Desulfitobacterium hafniense DCB-2: one gene and its partners. The protein of the gene in region 2 interacts with the protein of the main gene of each other region in a pairwise test. Links are inferred from orthologs where the notes say so. Each region holds a gene or a part of one and is shown on either strand. Other genes may lie near its edges. The genes, in order: DHAF_RS11355, ndk and DHAF_RS06985.

Region 1 (6,174 bases), 2.3 Mb from region 2 along the record:
GATACTGCACGTGATCATCCTTTCCAAAAATAATATTTCAAGACTTAAAAGTATGGGTTCAGCTCTAAAAGCATAGTCAAGACCCAAAGGTATCTAAAAGTGAAAACTGAATTGAGTTCCTTGACCGGGTTGGCTGTCCACAGTGATCTGAATCCTGTGCCGGTGGGCGATTTGTTTGGCAATAGCCAATCCCAGGCCGGTTCCCGTTTTGTTTTCCACAGCTGAGGATTTATAAAAACGGTCAAAGATATGGGGTAAATTCTCGGGAGGGATACCGGGTCCTTTGTCCCGGATGGCTACCGTATTATTGGCAAAAGTGATCCATACCTCCTCTTCAGCTGGAGAGAACTTGATGGCGTTATCCAGGATAATCAGGAACATTTGCCGGAGGCGCACATAATCGCCCTGGATAGAACAGAGAGGAGCTTCCGGCTCGATGTCTGTTTTTAACAGGATCCCTTTGCCGCAGGCGATATTCTGAGCACTGCGGAGGACATCCCTGAGCAAATCCCCAAGGCTGGTGTTTTCCATTTCTATCTTAAAATCGGGATTTTGCAAACGGGTTAAATCCATAAGATCGTTGACCAAGTGCTGCAAAAAGATGCTTTCCTTGAGCATCTGCCGATGGTAGGCCTTGATCTGATCCGGCTCGCTGATGACTTCGTCACAGAGGGCTTCCAAAGAACCCCGAATGACGGTTACAGGGGTCCGGAGCTCGTGGGAGATATTGGCGATGAAATCGCGGCGCTGCTGTTCCAAACGGTCACTTTCATGACTGGCTGACTCCAGGCGTTCACTGAGAATATCGATGGCCGAAGCCAGTTCTCCGATTTCATCTTCTTGCTGAACCCCGGTCTTGGCCAGGTAATCTCCCTTAGCCAGTTGGAGGGTGGAGTTTTTCATGCGGTTCAAAGGTTTGGTAAAAGTATATGCCAGGACAATGGAAAGGAGAAGGGATAAGAGGAGAGCGACGGTGATACTCATGGCCAGAATCCCTGCCCCCTGCTGCAGCGCTTCCTTGGTTCCCTGGATAGGGGAATGGAGAAGCAAGGCACCGACCACTTTTTCCCCGGCTTTGATGGGGGCTCCCACAGTCAAGGTCGGGGTATTGAGAAGGGAACTGAAGCCTTCGCTGAATGTGGTGTTGCCCTGAAACACTTCTTTGACGACCTGGTCGGCGTCCGCCGGTAAATCGGCATAGTTGATCTGGCGGTTGGTCATATGGCCAATGGTCATCAGTTGGAGGGTTTCATCCACGAGCCAGACATCGGCCATAGCGATTTCGTCAAGGAATTGGAGGTAAGAGCTGTATCCTCCCATGCCGTACATCATGCCGCCCATACCACCCATGCCCATACCGTGCATCATGCCCCCCATACGGTTTGCGCTGTTCATGCCGTTTGTTCCTCCGGCTTCGTTGCCTTGGGTAGCGGCGGCATTGGAGTTGCTGATTAAGGTTGAGAGTGTTCCGGCAATAGAGGTTGCCCGTTTTTCCATGTCAACCTTGTGCAGCTGAACCGTCTGATTCTTGAACAGGGTCATAAACACACTGCCGATAATAAGGGAGAACAAGAGCAGACTCAGGGAAAAATACAGGGTGAGTTTAAGGGCGATTTTATTCTTCATTGGTTTTCTCCCCGAATTTATAGCCTACACCCCAAATGGTCTTAATCTCCCATTGTTCATGGGGGAAGGAATCCAGTTTGGAACGCAAACGTTTAATATGGGAATCCACGGTACGGATATCGCCAAAGTAATCATAGCCCCATACGCTGTTGAGCAGATTATCCCGGGAGAACACTCTGTTGTGATTCGTTGCCAGAGTCCAGAGGATTTCGATCTCTTTCTTGGTTAAGGAGACCGGGCATTGATCAATGGTCACAAGATAGTCATCCAGATTGATCATCAGGTTAGCATAAGACAGGATTTGTTTTTTCTCCTCGTCGTTTTGACTGATTCTGCGCAGAATGGCGCGGATTCTCGCCATCACTTCGCCGGGGGAAAAGGGCTTGACGATATAATCATCCGCCCCGATATCCAGCCCCATGATCCTTTCAAAATCCTCCCCCCGAGCAGTAATCATGATGATGGGGACGTTGGAAGTTTTACGAATTTCCCGGCAGACTTCAAAACCATCAACTTTAGGCATCATTACATCCAATAAGACCAGATCGGGTTGAAGCTGCTGAAAAAGTTCCAGAGCTGCGCAGCCATCCCAGGCTATATGAGGCTGATAGCCTTCTTTTTTCGCATATTCTTCTAAGATCGATGTAATTTGTTTATTATCATCGGCAATCAATAGAGTTAACATAACATTCTCTCCCTAGTATTCTTTAGCCTATTTTACCATAGTATTGCAAAAACTCGTGTGACAAAAATACAATGGTTTTAACTCGGAAAAGACATAGTTCTGTCATACTTTTTGATTACTCTATAAGCAAAGGTTCAGTATTAAAAAAACAGGAGGTATGACTATGAAAAAGTTCAAAAAAGCAATCTTGATTGGAGCCATTGTGCTCGGAGTAGGGGCATCTTCCTCAACGGTCCTGGCTGCCTCTGCCTATAACAACCCTGTGGAGGCTTTAGCCGGAATCACTGGAAAAACAGTGGAAAGTGTCCTGACTGAACAATATGAAACAGGCAAAAGCTTAGGCGTCATGGCCAATGAGGCCGGAAAACTGGATGAATTCCAAAAAGAGCTTCTGGAAATGAGAAAAGATGCTTTGGCGCAAAGAGTTGAATCCGGGAATTTGACGCAGCAGCAAGCCGATCAGATGATCACAGCCATGGAAGAGAATCAGGCTTATTGCTATGGGGATGGCTATGGCCGGGGACGGGGAATGATGGGAGCCGGCAATGGCGGTATGCTTGGCCGTGGTCAAGGCGGCTGCGGCGGCTTTGGCTACAATCAAGCCCGCTAGTCATTTCGGGAAGGCACATTATACAGGCAGGCTGTAAGGGCATAGGTCCTTACAGCCTGCTTTAATTTAATGTAACATTTGCCGAGCCCAGGAGCGGATCAGATATCTTCAATCTGCCAATCAATAGGTTCTTTACCCTGGGACACTAAAAAATTATTGGCTTTGGAGAAAGGCTTGCTGCCAAAAAATCCGGCATGGGCGGAAAGTGGGCTGGGATGTACAGATTTTATGATGAAATGCTGAGAGCCGATGATACTTTGTTTAGCCTGGGCATTTTTCCCCCAAAGGATAAACACCACAGGGTCCTGGCGCTGACTCAGGGCCGCGATCACTTTATCTGTAAATTGATGCCAGCCGATCTGAGCATGGGAGTTGGCTTGACCGGCGCGAACCGTCAGAGAGGTGTTCAGGAGCAAAACACCCTGCTCTGCCCATTTCTTGAGGTAGCCATGGTTGGGGATTCGGCAGCCCAGGTCACTCTGCAATTCTTTAAAGATATTCTGTAAAGAAGGTGGAGCAGGTACACCGGGTTTGACAGAAAAGCTCAGGCCATGGGCTTGGTTCGGGCCATGGTAGGGGTCTTGCCCAAGAATGACCACTTTGACATCTTGATAAGAAGTAAAATGTAGTGCGTTAAAAATATCATACATATCAGGATAGATGGTTCGTGTCCGGTATTCTTGTATTAAATGCTTTCTCAGTTGTTGATAATATTCCTGTTCAAACTCATCCTTTAATAATTCATGCCAATCATTTTTTAATATTTGCATCTTTATCACCCTTGTTTATTATACCATAGCCTAGGATACGATTGTTTTATGGTTTTTTGTTAAATTTGTTCGAAAAGCTAATTGAGTATAGTCTGAAAATAGTGTATAAATAACCAGTAGCGTTGCATAAAGCTAACAACAAAAATGTCAAAGCTCAAATTTAGCTAAATTTAAGCAAATAGACCCGAAATCAGCGTATATTCCTGATTATCACTGTAAATACACATAAAAAATCCTTATAATAAGAGATAGGGTAGTCCTTGCCCAAATCTCAAATTATAAGGAGATTTAAAATGCAGGACAAGGATACTACGCATTCCACATTTATGCAAGCCTTTCAGCCGCTTTTTTCAAAAGATTTATGGAAAGATATCCATCAGCAGGTCCCAGACCTCGATCGCAGGACCCAAAAACTAAAGACAAATCAACTCACTCTCCTCATTAGTAACGCACAACTTCAAGAATACAGAGCTTTACGAAAGATCAGTACGAGCGTTCTAAGTGACAATCTTGGTCAAGCCATCGGTTTAAAGAGCATTAGTCACAGTCAGATTTCTCGAAGGTTAAAGACTTTGCCTACTAAGGTTTCGGAAATGCTCTTTAGGCGCACTTTACACAAAGTAGCTCAAAAGCAAGGGTATGGGAAGATTCGGCAGCAACTCGGTAAATTGTACATGATTGACGCATCGACTATCAGCCTATGCCTTTCCCGTTATCCCTGGGCCGTGTTCAGAAAGAGCAAAGCCGGTGTAAAAATACATCTACGCTTAAGCTTTGATGGAATAGCTCTACCCGATGAAGTGGTCATTACCCCAGCCAAAATAGCCGATCGCAAGAAGCTGGATGAACTTATTGTTGAAGATAAGGATGCCCTCAATATTTTTGATCGAGGTTATGTGGACTACGAGCTATTTGATGATTACTGCGAAAAAGGGATACGCTTTGTTACTCGTCTCAAAAACAACGCAATCATGGAGTTTACAGGCGTTGAGCGTCCCGTAGAAGAAGATGGGATTATCGAGGAAGACGTGGATATCATCCTAGGAACAGGTTCCCGAAAAATGAAGCATACCCTCCGGGAAGTGACCATAGATGATACCATCAACGAACCCTTTACGATCTTGACCAATGATTTTGAACTAAGTGCCGAAGAACTGGGTGAGATCTATCGTTATCGCTGGCAGATTGAATTGTTCTTTAAATGGCTCAAGCAGCACGCTCAAATTAAACACTTTTACGGTACAAGCGAAACCGCAGTAACCAACCAAATTCTATTAGCACTGATGACTTATTGTTCTTTAATGCTGCTTAAACTTGAAGTGGAATATCCAAGAGACTTGCTCACCTTGCAAAGACTACTGATTACCTGTCTCTTTGAGAGCTATGAGGAGTTTTTAGAAAAACTCCGACGACGAAGAAGGAAAGCTGCCAAAAGGATTAACCATGAAAAGATCTACCAAATGACAGAGCATTACATCATCACTGAGGAAGACACAGGATGGTTAAATGACTTGATATATGACCCTGTGATTCTGTGAGATAATATGTGTAAAAATGTGGAAAAGGGCTATCTGTTGCCTGGTCTTTCTTTGGACTGAGGGGAGTAAACTCGGATGGTTGTATACACCAATTATGATAAATAATTGAAGGAGACCTGAGGCGAATTTTCCCTTGACAGTAACCATCTTAATTTAATGCAACGCTACTGATAAATAACTAAGAGGAGGCATGCGGATGGGAATTATTAGCACTCATAACTTAATGAAAAAGCTCCTTATCATCCTGATTGCCTTGATAATTTTATTTATTGGGCAAAAGCCATTATTAATTCAAGCACAAACGAACCAGCGGGTCTTATTCATTAGTTCCTACTCGGAAAGCTTTGCAACCGTACCGGAGCAAATCGCCGGGATTCACCAGGCTTTGGATCCGCATAATATTCTGCTGGATATCGAATACATGGATACCAAACGGTTTGATACTCAGGAAAATATCGATAATTTCTTTACTGCTCTGCGCTACAAACTGGATAACCTTCAACCTTATGATGCTATCATTGTAGGGGATGATCGAGCTCTTGATTTTGCTATGGCCTATCAGAAGGAGCTTTTTGACGAGCTCCCTATTGTTTTTTTAGGTATTAATGATGTGAACCGGGCGGAAGAGGCAGCCTGCAATCCTTACATGACCGGTATTGTGGAAAGTGTCCCCATTAAGGAGAACATAGAGCTGGCTCTGAAATTCAATTCCAATGTCCAGCGGGTTGTCGGCCTGGTGGAAGGCAGCATCACCGGCAGGGGAGAGAAGGATCAATTTTATGGAGCGGTAGGGTTTTATCCCAGTCTGCGTTTTGAAGATATTAGTATTTCTGAACATACCACTGAGGAAATGGCCGATATCCTGCAGGAGATCCAGGATGATACTATTATCTTATTTTTAGGCAGTATGTATAAAGACCAGGCAGGGCTTGATCTTACCATTGA
Region 2 (6,086 bases):
GCCATACAAATGGGCAATTGGCCATAGCCTAATTCTTCATATTTCTTCATCGAGGTTAGGGCTTCTTTGGTAAAGTTCACACCATCGGCACCATAAACCTCTTTACAAATGGTCTCGATCTTCTTGGCAATAGGCAGATCCAATTCATAAAGAACATGGAAATTGGATTCTTTATTATCAACAATATTGAGAACAGCCTTGGCCAGCTCAATACCGCCTTCGCCACCTTTAGTGAAGACTTCCGATAAGGCGAACTCGGCTCCCAGCTGACGGCAGCGTTCTGCCACAAACTCTAATTCAGCATCGGTATCGGTGGGGAAACGATTGATAGCCACCACCGCAGGAACACCAAACTTGCCGATGTTCTCGATATGCTTTTCCAGGTTAACGATACCTTTAGCCAAAGCTTCCAGGTTCTCCGGTCCCAGATCTTCCTTAGCGACTCCGCCATTCATCTTCAGAGCGCGGACAGTCGCTACAATGACCGTAGCCGCCGGCTTCAGCTCTGCGAAGCGGCATTTCAGATCGTAGAATTTCTCAGCGCCGAGATCAGCGCCGAATCCGGCTTCGGTAATGACATAGTCAGCAAGCTTCATGGCCATTCTGGTAGCCACGACGCTGTTACAACCGTGAGCAATATTAGCAAAAGGACCGCCATGAATAAATACAGGAGTGTTCTCCAGGGTTTGAACTAAATTGGGCTTAATGGCATCCTTCATGAGCAGAGCCATGGCACCTTCAGCTTCCAGATCATGAGCGGTAATCGCCTTACCGTCATAAGTGTAAGCCACCACAATCCGACCGAAGCGTTCTTTCAGATCCATAAGATCCTTGGCTAAGCAGAGAATCGCCATAATTTCGGAAGCCACTGTGATATCAAAACCGTTTTCCCGGGGAATTCCTTCTGTGCGGCCGCCTAAACCAATCACAATTTTGCGTAAAGCCCGGTCATTCATATCCATGACCCGACGGAATACGATTTGGCGAGGGTCGATATTCAAAAGATTGCCTTGTTGTATATGATTATCTAAAAGTGCTGCCAATAAATTATGAGTCGAAGTAATAGCGTGGAAATCACCGGTAAAGTGGAGATTGATATCCTCCATCGGCACAACTTGAGCATATCCGCCCCCGGCTGCTCCACCCTTAACACCAAAGCAAGGACCCAGGGAAGGTTCACGCAAGGCAATCATGGCGTTTTTGCCAATCTTGGACATAGCTTGTCCTAAGCCAACGGTCGTCGTGGTTTTTCCTTCACCGGCAGGGGTAGGATTAATTGCAGTCACCAGGATGAGTTTAGCATCGGGTTTATCCTTGAGGCGTTCCCAAGCACTGAAGTTGACCTTGGCTTTGTATTTGCCATAAAGCTCAATCTCATCCTCCAGCAGATCTAACCCCTGAGCAATCTCCGTAATTGGTTTCATCGTTGCCTCTTGTGCAATTTCGATATCGGTTTTCAATTAAAATTCACTCCTTTTTCCACTCTTTCGTCTCGGACTATGAAAGTCCCTTTTCCAGATCCTTGAAAACTCCAGTCCAATTATACTAATTCGGCGAGAAGAGAAGATTCCCTGCTTGGATTAACAATAAATTTTTTGAAAATTATAAAATCTCGTTTAGAGAAAAAAATGCCAGGATAGACCTAAGATTCAGGGCTTTTTACAGGTGATACTCCTTTATAGGATGGAATTTGCACGGTTTTTCTGGACACGCTGACACTCATCCCTAATTGCTTTAACCGCTGGGCTTTCAATTGCGTAAAATAGTCCAGGAGCTGGTCCTGATTACCGATGGCGAGAATTTCATAAGGAACTCCTTCCGTACGGGTAATGGGGACCTGATTAATCAGCTTCGTGGAAGTCCCGCTCAGAACAATAGCTGAGGAGGCCACAACCCGCTGTCCGTTGACGCTAATTGCTTCCGCTCCGGCAAATTTTAAGGTATTGATTATTTCGAGCAAGTCCTCATTGCTCATCGGAAGCACGACTTTATGCTCCTGTTGCCGGTCATCAATGGTAATCACGATTCCCGGGCCTTGGACATTCACCGTACCTTCCATCATCCGATAGCGGTCCAACTCGGCGAGAAGAGCCGGGCTGGTTCCCCCTTGTGTTCGCGCTTCTTCCAACTGGGCTGTTAAAGCTGTGTGCTGCTCTTTGAGAAGCTTGTTTTCCTCTTGAGCTTCGGCCAGAAAATCTCTGGCGGAAGCGGCCCTTTGGGCCTGAATTTTCTCCAGTTCCAACACGCTTTTTTGAGTCTGCATCTGCAGCGTGAGTAAAAATCCTAAGACTAGGGCCACCAAAGTCAAGGGTATGGCCAGGGTACGCTTCTTCATTATTTCGCCTCCTTCATAGGTTCAGAGTAGCGAAATTGCTGAGCCTTGCCTGCCGGTATGACCAGGGGCTCCGTGGGCACCTCAAGTTTTCTTGTGATTCCATATTGTTCCTGATACTCACCTAAGCGATCCCAAAAATAAAAATTCAAAGAAGACTGCAAATAGTTGACATCCCCTACGGCTTCAATCACATAAGGAGGCATTTGGCGGGTCTGGCCAATCTGAATAAAGGCTCCGCTGCAGAAAATTTCTGTGTTGCCCGTAATCCGCTGCCCATTGACCGCGACGGCTTCAGCCCCTCCATGCCAGAGCAAATTGACAATTGTACGGATATATTCTTCGTGAATCACATAGTATTGGATATCCTCGTTGTTAATATCCCGATCCTGTGCATCGTCAAGCGTAATTCGAAGACCGGGTCCGGTGACCTTGGTCAGTCCGGCATTGCGTTTCGCTGTGTCCAGTTGTTCGAGTACGACTTTCGAGGCATTCTGGCCCGCTTGAAATTTAGACAAGTCTTCTTTAAGTTTGCTAATATCATTTTTCAATTGCTCGTTTTCCTGGCCGATTTGAATAAGTGAAGCTAGGGTTGTATCTGTTCTCGCAGTGGATCCTGCCGCCCCTGTAGTTTTCAATAAGGATATGAAGAGAATGCCTAAAATCAGGCTGGCCACCGTAAGCATCATTTTGCCGTTTTTCGGCAAGTTCATGGCTAATACACCTCTAACTCTTATCAAGAATTATTTTTTGAAAAAGGACACCGAAGTCGGTGCCCTTTTTCAATTTACTCTCTATTTTACTCGCTAAGCCACTCTTCTCCAGCTTTGCGATAATCACAAAGCTCTTCGGGTCTAAAATAGAGGGCAATCTCCCGTTCTGCACTGGCTACAGAATCTGAGCCATGAATCACATTGCGGCTGATATCCATGCCAAAGCTGCCGCGGATCGAGCCGGGATTGGCATTGGCAGGGTTGGTGGCTCCCATCAGTTCCCGAGCCAGAGCCACGACATTTTTGCCTTCCCAAACCATAGCCACCACCGGAGAAGACATAATATATTGAACCGTGGGCTCAAAAAAGCTTTTCCCTTTGTGCTCGGCATAATGTTGCTCGGCCAAAGCCTGATCAACACTCATAAGCTTCATTCCTACCAGTTTGCACCCTTTTGCTTCAAAGCGTGCGATAATTTGCCCAACCAACCCCCGCTGTACAGCATCAGGCTTGAGCATGATGAAGGTCTTTTCCATAACATCCTCCCCTAGTCAATCTTATTTTTTTCTTCTTCTAAGGTTGACCCGCTCAATCCCTCGGCTTCCGTCCTGTCTTCTCCCTCCACGGAGGTCTCCCCTGTGGCGGGAAGAAGATCATCATGTTCCGTTGTATTATTTTCAGTCTCCGACGGCTCCGAGACTTGTGCGGTTTCCACTGGTTGATCAAAGCGGGCCATCAGCTCGGCAAATTCCTTGGCTTCGATGGTTTCTTTCTCCATCAAAGTCTGGGCAATCGCGTTAAGCTTATGCATGTTCTCCTGAATAATGGTCTGCGCCTTCAAATAGCATTCATCGATCATCCGGCGCGCTTCTTTATCGATGGAGTAAGCCACCGCTTCACTATAATTGCGATCCCGGGCAATATCCCGGCCCAGGAACACCTGACCTTCCTTCTGTCCAAAGGTAAGGGGTCCCAGCTCCTCGGACATTCCCAGTTCAGTAATCATCTTGCGGACAAGACCGGTAGCCCGCTCCAAGTCATTGGAGGCTCCGGTGCTGATCTCATGGAGAACCAGGGCTTCTGCCACCCGCCCCCCTAAGAGCATGGTGACCTGATCCAACAAATGAGACTTTGTCATATAGTTGCGATCTTCCTTAGGCAGGAGCAGGGTATACCCGCCGGCCCGTCCCCGGGGAATAATGGACACCTTGTGCAAGGGATCCGTATGGGTCAGCATTTCTCCCACTAAAGCATGACCTGCTTCGTGATAAGAAACCAATTTCTTTTCATAGTCACTGATGACCCGGGCCTTTTTCTCCGGTCCGGCGATAACCCGTTCCACAGAATCCTCCAGAGCATTCATTTTAATCTCTTTTTCATTGCGGCGAGCAGACAGCAGGGCCGCTTCATTGACAAGGTTGGCCAGATCCGCTCCGGTAAATCCCGGCGTGCGGCGGGCTAAGACATCCAGCTCCACATCGTTGTGCATGGGTTTGCCTTTAACATGGACTTTTAAGATTTCCTCGCGGCCTTTGACATCGGGAACATCCACCACTACTTGGCGGTCGAAACGCCCCGGCCGCAACAAGGCGGGGTCGAGAATATCAGGGCGGTTGGTGGCCGCGATAATGATGATGCCTTCATTCCCATTAAAACCATCCATCTCAACGAGCAGCTGGTTCAGGGTTTGCTCCCGCTCATCATGACCGCCCCCCAGACCGGCGCCTCTTTGCCGGCCTACCGCGTCGATCTCGTCGATAAACACGATGCAAGGGGCATTCTTTTTGGCTTGTTCAAATAAATCACGCACCCGGGATGCTCCCACCCCGACGAACATCTCTACAAAGTCCGAGCCGCTGATACTGAAGAAGGGAACCCCCGCTTCTCCTGCCACAGCCCGGGCCAAAAGAGTCTTACCGGTTCCGGGAGGGCCAAAGAGCAGCACTCCTTTGGGAATTTTAGCTCCCAACTCATTAAATTTCTTAGGGAACTTGAGGAATTCCACAACTTCTTCAAGCTCTTCCTTCACCTCGTCGGCTCCCGCCACATCGGCAAAGGTCACCTTTTTCTTTTCATCCGTCACCAGTTTAGCCCGGCTTTTCCCGAACTGCATGACCCGGTTGCCGCCCCCTTGGCTCTGCTGCATCATAAAGAAGATAAAGCCGCCGATTAACAGGAAAGGCAGTACCGTGGTGATCAAACCGGCCCACCAAGGAGTGGTGACCGGCGGATTGACCCGCACGTTAACTTTATGCTCGTTCATTTGCGCAGACAGATCAACATCCTTTGCTTCACCGAGCACTACATATTGCTGACCGTCTTTGGTTTTAACTTCATAGGTATTGACATTATCATCGGTACTGATTACAACTTCTTCAACCTGACCCGTAACCACCGCCTCATAAAATTTGGTGTAATCCATATCCAAGGGCTGAGTCGCCGGTGGGTTGGCAAATCTTATGAGCATAATCGCAATGAGAATAATCAGTAAATAAACAGCAGCGTTTTTGAAAAATTTCAAACGTCTGGTCCTCCCCTCTTCTGGAAAAAAATGTCCCATCATACAAAGACAATATTACATATTATACCACGAAAAAGCCCCTTTTACAACGAACCCAGCCTTTCTTCTTCCTTCCCTTTTCGTGATTCATCCATTGCCGGCTTCAGCATTTGATAAGAACGCCGACAGCTCCCTTTCCCTGTTCAATGGGATAGCGATCTCCCCTCTTCACTCCGGGTATCCAGAGAATTTCATTGCCCATGGCCAGGAGAGGAATCACCGGTCGGTGCTTAGCCGGAACTTTGGCATCCTGGAAGACTTTTTTCAGGGATTTATGCCCTAATCCTGCAATCCACAGGCAGTCTCCCTCCTGCCGATACCGCCATTGCAGCTTTTCACTGTTTCGTATCAAGCCTGGCCCGTCGAAAAAGACTTTATCCACACATTGGCCCGGGTAATCATTGTCTTCTGCTTCTTTCTCCAGGCAGAAAAGACCAACCAGCCAATTCACCCCCGCCTCATCCCGCCAGGGGAGCCACTC
Region 3 (6,059 bases), 1.3 Mb from region 2 along the record:
GGTCAGGCGCTGAGGGCTGTGGATCAAATCCATGCCAAAACGGCCCTTGACACAAAGGGCTTTACCGTTCACCGGTGACTCCGGATTGGAGGTTACCCCGATCACTTTGCCATTGCTGACATTCAGGTCAAAATTACAGCCTGTGCCGCAGAAAGGGCAGGTGGTCTGTACTTTTTCGATGTTCCAGGCCCGAGCCTGGCCGACCATCTTTTTCTCCACCAAGGCTCCCACTGGGCAAACCGAAACACAGGAACCGCAGAAAACGCATTCCGATTCACTATAAGGAACATCAAAGGCCGGTCCCACCTGGGAGTCAAACCCCCGTTTAAAGAAATCCAACACACTTCGCCCCTGAATCTCTTCACAGGCCCGCACACATTTGCCGCAGAGAATGCATTTATTCGGATCTCTGAGAATAAAGGGGTTGCTGTCATCAAGGGGCAGCTCACGCCGTTCTCCCCGGTAATCTTCGCCAGTCACACCATATTCATAGGCATACTGAGCCAGCGCACAGTCTCCCATTTTCTGACAGGTCATGCAATCCAAAGGGTGGTTCGCCACTAAGAGCTCCAGAATCACCTTGCGGGACTTGCGCACCTTTGGTGTCTGGGTCTTCACAACCATCCCCTGGGTCACCTGGGTAACGCAGGAAGGCGGCAGATTGCGCATACCTGCGATCTCAACAATACAGAGACGGCAAGCTCCGGCATTGGTGAGTTCCGGATCCTGGCAAAGGGTTGGAATCGGAATATCGTACATACGGCATGCTTCCAAGACCGTGCTCCCTTTGGGTACGACAACTTCTTTTTCGTCAATAGTTAAGTTAAGCCATTCCACTAAATCCACTCCTCCTTCTAGGCCCGGATAACCGCGCCAAATTTGCAGGAATCCATACAACTTCCACAGCGGATACATCTTTCCCCATCGATCACATAGGGGGTATTCTTATTGCCGCTGATACAGTTAGCCGGGCAATTTCTGGCACATAGTCCGCATTTTTTGCATTTTTCGGCATCGATAGAGTAGGTCAGAAGTTCACTGCAGACTCCGGCCCGGCATTTTTTGGCGTGGATATGCTCTTCAAATTCTTCCCGGAAATACTTTAAGGTAGCCAGGATAGGGTTGGGCGCATTCTGACCTAAGCCGCACAGTGAAGTTTCCTTAACTGTATAGGCCAGGGTTTCCAGTTTTTCAATATCATCCTCCCGGCCTTCACCACGGGTGATGCGATCGAGAATCTCCCACATCCGTTTATTCCCTTCACGGCAGGGGGTACATTTTCCGCAGGACTCACTCTGGGAAAAGTTCAGAAAAAAGCGGGCAATATCCACCATACAAGTGGTTTCGTCCATAATAACCAGACCACCGGAACCTACCATAGCACCGGCCTTAGTTAAGGTATCATAATCTACAGGAAGATCCAGCATATCTTCCGGCAGGCACCCCCCTGAGGGACCGCCGATCTGGACTGCCTTGAACTTTCCACCATCTTTAATGCCGCCGCCGATATCAAAGATAATATCTCTTAAGGGCATTCCCATGGGGACTTCAACCAGCCCTGTGTTATTAACCTTACCTGTTAGCGCAAAAATTTTGGTCCCCTTGCTCTTCTCCGTTCCGTACTGGGCATACCATTGGGCTCCGTTTCTCAAGATATGAGGAATATTGGACCAGGTCTCAACATTATTGATATTGGTAGGCTTACCCCATAATCCGCTTTGGGCCGGGAAAGGAGGCCGCACACGGGGCATGCCGCGTTTGCCCTCGATAGATGCCATCAAAGCGGTTTCCTCACCGCAGACAAAGGCTCCGGCTCCGGCGTTGATTTTCAAATGAAAATTAAATCCGGAACCCAGGATGTTATTCCCTAAGAATCCCGCTTCTTCGGCTTGTTTGATGGCAATTTGCAGGTTCTTGATCGCCAGAGGGTACTCTGCTCGACAATAAACATAGCCCTCATCAGCACCAATGGCATAAGCGCCGATCAGCATACCTTCAATGATCGCGTGAGGATCTCCCTCGAGAAGACCGCGATCCATAAACGCACCCGGATCTCCTTCGTCAGCGTTGCAAATCACATATTTTTTATCGGATGGGGTAGCCCTGCATAAGCTCCATTTCAGACCGGTTGAGAAACCGGCCCCTCCCCGGCCACGCAAGCCGGATTCCTTGACCTCTTCGACAATGGCCTCCGGGTCCATCGTAAGGGCTTTTTTCAAGCCTTCATAGCCTTTGTGAGCCAGATAGTCATCGAGCTTGGTGGGATCGATAAATCCACAATTTTTAAGAGCAATACGAGTTTGCTTAGCAAAAAAACTAATATCCTCATAACTTAAAGCAGGTTCCCCCGACTGGGGATCCACATAGAACAGGCGCTCCACTTTTTCCCCTTGAGCTAATTCCTTCTCTACCAGCTCCGGAATATCTTCCGGCTGAATTCTCCGGTAGAATCTTTGCGCAGGTTCAATAACTAAAGTCGGCCCTTGCTCACAAAAACCACGGCAACCCGTGGCAATGAGCTCCACATCTTTTGCTAACCCTCGACGTTCTATCTCCACGTTAATTAAGTCGATGATTGTATTAGCTCCTGAAGAGATACAGCCTGTACCTGCACAGATAAAAACCTGTTTTTTAGCTTCTGTGTTCATCCCTATTCCCCCTACTTATACTCTGCCAGGATTCCTGGGATTTGATCTGCATTCAATCTTCCGTGGACATTCCCATTAATGGACATAACGGGAGCTAATCCACAGGCCCCAATACAGTTGACGATCTCTAAAGTAAAGCGCCCGTCTTCCGTGGTCTGCCCATCCTTAATCTTTGTATCCTTCTCTATGGCTTCCAGAACTTTAGCGCCTCCTCGAACATGGCAGGCCGTGCCTAAGCAGACACTAATCACATTGCGCCCCATAGGGGTAAGGCGGAATTGAGCATAAAATGTAACAACTCCATAAACCTTAGCTGAAGGTATGCCCAGCCCCCTGCTGATGTGCTTGATCACATGTTCAGGCAAATACCCATAAAGCCCTTGCGCTTCCTGCAAAACAGGAATAAGCGCCCCTTTCTCCCGCTTATGATGAGCTAATATCTGCTCCAATTGCTCCTCTTTAGGATCAACTAACTCTTTACACTCCTCACACAAAATAGTTCTCCTCCCTTTTCCACTAAATTCAAAGCGTTTCCTTAAAACGCATGGCACCCTGTTCAGTGATCAACATATCTACCTTCTTATCGTAAACTTCAACGGGGATTCTGTCCACAATTTGGCAGTGAAAAGCGAGAGCAATCTTAGGCGTCCCTTCTCTCACCCTTTCGAAAAACCGATCATAATATCCGCCCCCATAGCCAAGGCGATTTCCCTGCCCATCAAAGGCGGCCCCAGGAACAAAGATACCGTCGATCTCCAAAGGATCTACCTCAGTGAGTTCTTGCTTTTTGGGCTCACGGATCCCCCACATTCCCGACTCAATATCTTTTGCCAAATCTCCGATAAGTGCCGGTATAAGCACCCCTTTAGGGGCACATCGCGGCAATACCAACCGCTTCCCCAAGTCCAGGACCTTCTGGGCTAGCTCAGTCGTCTCTACCTCATCACGGAAATTCATAAACAGCATGATAGTGCCTGCTTCCTGAAACTCACGGGTCTGAGTCACGATAGCCCGAATCCTTTGGCTTTTAGAAGCCCGTTCTTCCGGTGTCAACGCTGATCGCAGGGACAGTACATGTTCCCGCAATAACCGCTTCTCCTCAGACACCTTTCCATCCTCCTTCATATCCCCTGCTAAAACAAAAGCAGCTCTTCCATTTTATCGAAAATTCAGTCAATCCTACTAATGGATTCGTCAAAGATTAAAATATTCCTTCTCCAAACTTCGATAAAAATACTTTAACTGCTCACTATGCTTGCTAATTAAGGTTAACCCAAAACCAAAGGCACCAAAACAGGAACTAAAAGAGATAAAGAAAGACCGCTTATGATAGCTACTATACTGACACCTTTAGGTCCCACCGCCACCAAGAGAGGAAGTGTGGAGTCCATAGCTGTTGCCCCACTGGGAGCAACAAGAGCCAGCGGCCCAACTCTCCTGGCTAAAAAGGGGGCAAATATTATGGCTAAAACCTCTCTGAATATATTGCTCAAAAAAGCAATTGTACCCAAGGAGACTGAATGAAGGTCAGAGATCAAAACACCGGATAAGCTGTACCACCCAAACCCGGCACCAACTGCTCCCCCTTCGCGAAGGTTCCATCCAAAGCATAAACCTACCAGCATAGCCGCCGCAATACTGCCGAGCACCACACCCACAGGTGCTAAAAACACCTGCCAACCGACTTTGAGCATATGTCTCCAAATATCGCGATTCAACCCTAAATCAATACCTACCATAACCAAAGTAAAATCAAGGGCTAAGGTCGTAATGGTGGGCAAATATACCGTCCATACCTGAGGAAAAAAAATCATCCCTCCGAAAACTCCTGCGATAAACGCTCCAATAATTGTAAACGTCATACGGTAGGGATGAGTCGTCTCGGTGCTATCGACTTCCAGCTTATCCTGCTGTGGAACCATGCCCGCTTTCCCGATGAAAGCTCTTTCCAACAGCAGAACAGCCACTACACTTCCTATAATTGCCGCAACGGCAAATAGAAAGGCCTGCAACCCAAAGTTCCCCAGCTGGGAGAGAGTGTCCTGATCAACGCCAATACGCAAACCCATGGTTAATAAGAGAATCAATACCCCGATCATCATCCCCCGCCCCGCTTGATTCAAGACAGCCTTAGGCAATAAACGAAACCATCCCACAAAAGCTCCTGCTATGAGGCATACAAATAAAACCCACATGTTCGTTCTCCGTTCTTATAAATAAAATAAACCAGTAAAGCTTCCAATCATCTATAAGGGCTCTCCCTCATGGTATATGAAACTCTGTAAACACATGTTTCTATTTTATCTCGAACAAAGGGTAAAAGAAAAGCACTTTGTGATACTTTTCTATTTTTAAAGTTATCCCCATATCCATCCCCCTAAAAAACCCCTTGTTCCTAACTTATCCACATTATCCACAGGATCTGTGGGTAATTATGGACAATACTCTCTCATAGATCCAACACCTCTCAGCCCGCCAATATCAGTTAGTCACAGAGTTATCCACATTGTCCACAGAGTTAACTATCCACAGAACATATTATCCCTTGCAAAATTGCTTACCCGAATGTCCTACCGACTAGTGCGATAGTGCCTTTTCGACTGTCCTAACCTGTTGCGAGACCCCCGCATTACATATAGAGGCTGCTGCAAATTTCCAGGCGCTTGGAAATTTGCAGCAGCCTCGTCAACCTACTGACAGCGTTTAAACCAATTTTCTTCTATACTTTTAAGCCAAATTCAGTCCCGGTATAGCATTCAAATTCCAAGGAGCATAATCCTTATCCAAATAACGGTAATATCCGGCAGTCGCGATCATGGCCCCATTATCCGTACAGAGGATTGGGGGCGGGTAACTAAAAGCAATTCCTCTTTTTTGAGTTGCCTCAGTGAGGCGTTCCCTTAGCAGAGTATTAGCTGCTACTCCCCCGGCCAGAACCAGAGTGGGAGCTTTTGTCCTAGCCAAGGCCAGCAAGGTCTTACGCACCAAGACATCGACGATGGCCTCCTGAAAAGAAGCCGCCACATCGGCAACATTTACGGTCTCGCCCTTCATTCGTGCCGAATTCAAGGTATTGAGCACCGCCGACTTCACGCCGCTGAAGCTGAAGTCCAGACTGCCGGGCTCAAGCATTGCCCTGGGAAATTCGTAGGCATGTGGATTCCCTTCAAGGGCAGCCTTCTGAATATATGGTCCACCCGGATAACCCAGCCCTAAGGTCCGGGCCACCTTATCCAAAGCCTCTCCGGCAGCATCATCCCGAGTCTGCCCAAGAACCTGGTATTTTCCATGTCCTTCAAAATAGACCAAATGGGAATGCCCTCCCGAGACAAGGAGAGCCAGCAAAGGAAACTTCAGCCCCGGATTATGAAGAAAGTTCGCATAGATATGTCCTTCCAAATGATTAACTCC

The links.
Region 1: the proteins of ndk (region 2) and DHAF_RS11355 interact in binary tests that used the Escherichia coli proteins (3 or more experiments, as listed by UniProt). The link is inferred for Desulfitobacterium hafniense DCB-2 from one-to-one orthologs.
Region 3: the proteins of ndk (region 2) and DHAF_RS06985 interact in binary tests that used the Escherichia coli proteins (3 or more experiments, as listed by UniProt). The link is inferred for Desulfitobacterium hafniense DCB-2 from one-to-one orthologs.

What each region holds. Positions count from the first base shown.
Region 1 is NC_011830.1:2,468,111-2,474,284, forward strand. What follows is about bases 1,856-4,757. They hold DHAF_RS11355 (uracil-DNA glycosylase), read right to left. Parts: upstream 3,692-4,757; coding sequence 3,020-3,691; downstream 1,856-3,019. Other genes in these bases: DHAF_RS11345 (response regulator transcription factor), read right to left, coding at 1,856-2,311; DHAF_RS11350 (DUF2680 domain-containing protein), read left to right, coding at 2,469-2,921; DHAF_RS11360 (IS4-like element ISDha2 family transposase), read left to right, coding at 3,985-4,757. In the rest of the region: DHAF_RS11335 (cytochrome c biogenesis CcdA family protein), read right to left, coding at 1-10; DHAF_RS11340 (HAMP domain-containing sensor histidine kinase), read right to left, coding at 94-1,626; more of DHAF_RS11345, read right to left, coding at 1,616-1,855; more of DHAF_RS11360, read left to right, coding at 4,758-5,229; DHAF_RS11365 (ABC transporter substrate binding protein), read left to right, coding at 5,420-6,174. UniProt on the Escherichia coli protein: Excises uracil residues from the DNA which can arise as a result of misincorporation of dUMP residues by DNA polymerase or due to deamination of cytosine.
Region 2 is NC_011830.1:152,257-158,342, reverse strand. Bases 1,857-4,670 are described here. They hold ndk (nucleoside-diphosphate kinase), read right to left. Parts: upstream 3,582-4,670; coding sequence 3,132-3,581; downstream 1,857-3,131. Other genes in these bases: ftsH (ATP-dependent zinc metalloprotease FtsH), read right to left, coding at 3,593-4,670; DHAF_RS00755 (DUF881 domain-containing protein), read right to left, coding at 2,335-3,045; DHAF_RS00760 (DUF881 domain-containing protein), read right to left, coding at 1,857-2,335. In the rest of the region: DHAF_RS00765 (formate--tetrahydrofolate ligase), read right to left, coding at 1-1,460; more of DHAF_RS00760, read right to left, coding at 1,643-1,856; more of ftsH, read right to left, coding at 4,671-5,566; tRNA lysidine(34) synthetase TilS, read right to left, coding at 5,709-6,086. UniProt on the Escherichia coli protein: Major role in the synthesis of nucleoside triphosphates other than ATP. The ATP gamma phosphate is transferred to the NDP beta phosphate via a ping-pong mechanism, using a phosphorylated active-site intermediate.
Region 3 is NC_011830.1:1,499,275-1,505,333, reverse strand. What follows is about bases 1,973-4,759. They hold DHAF_RS06985 (5-formyltetrahydrofolate cyclo-ligase), read right to left. Parts: upstream 3,774-4,759; coding sequence 3,171-3,773; downstream 1,973-3,170. Other genes in these bases: DHAF_RS06980 (LysO family transporter), read right to left, coding at 3,917-4,759; nuoE (NADH-quinone oxidoreductase subunit NuoE), read right to left, coding at 2,660-3,142; nuoF (NADH-quinone oxidoreductase subunit NuoF), read right to left, coding at 1,973-2,648. In the rest of the region: more of nuoF, read right to left, coding at 855-1,972; more of DHAF_RS06980, read right to left, coding at 4,760-4,843; tRNA (adenosine(37)-N6)-threonylcarbamoyltransferase complex transferase subunit TsaD, read right to left, coding at 5,376-6,059. UniProt on the Escherichia coli protein: Involved in the removal of 5-formyltetrahydrofolate.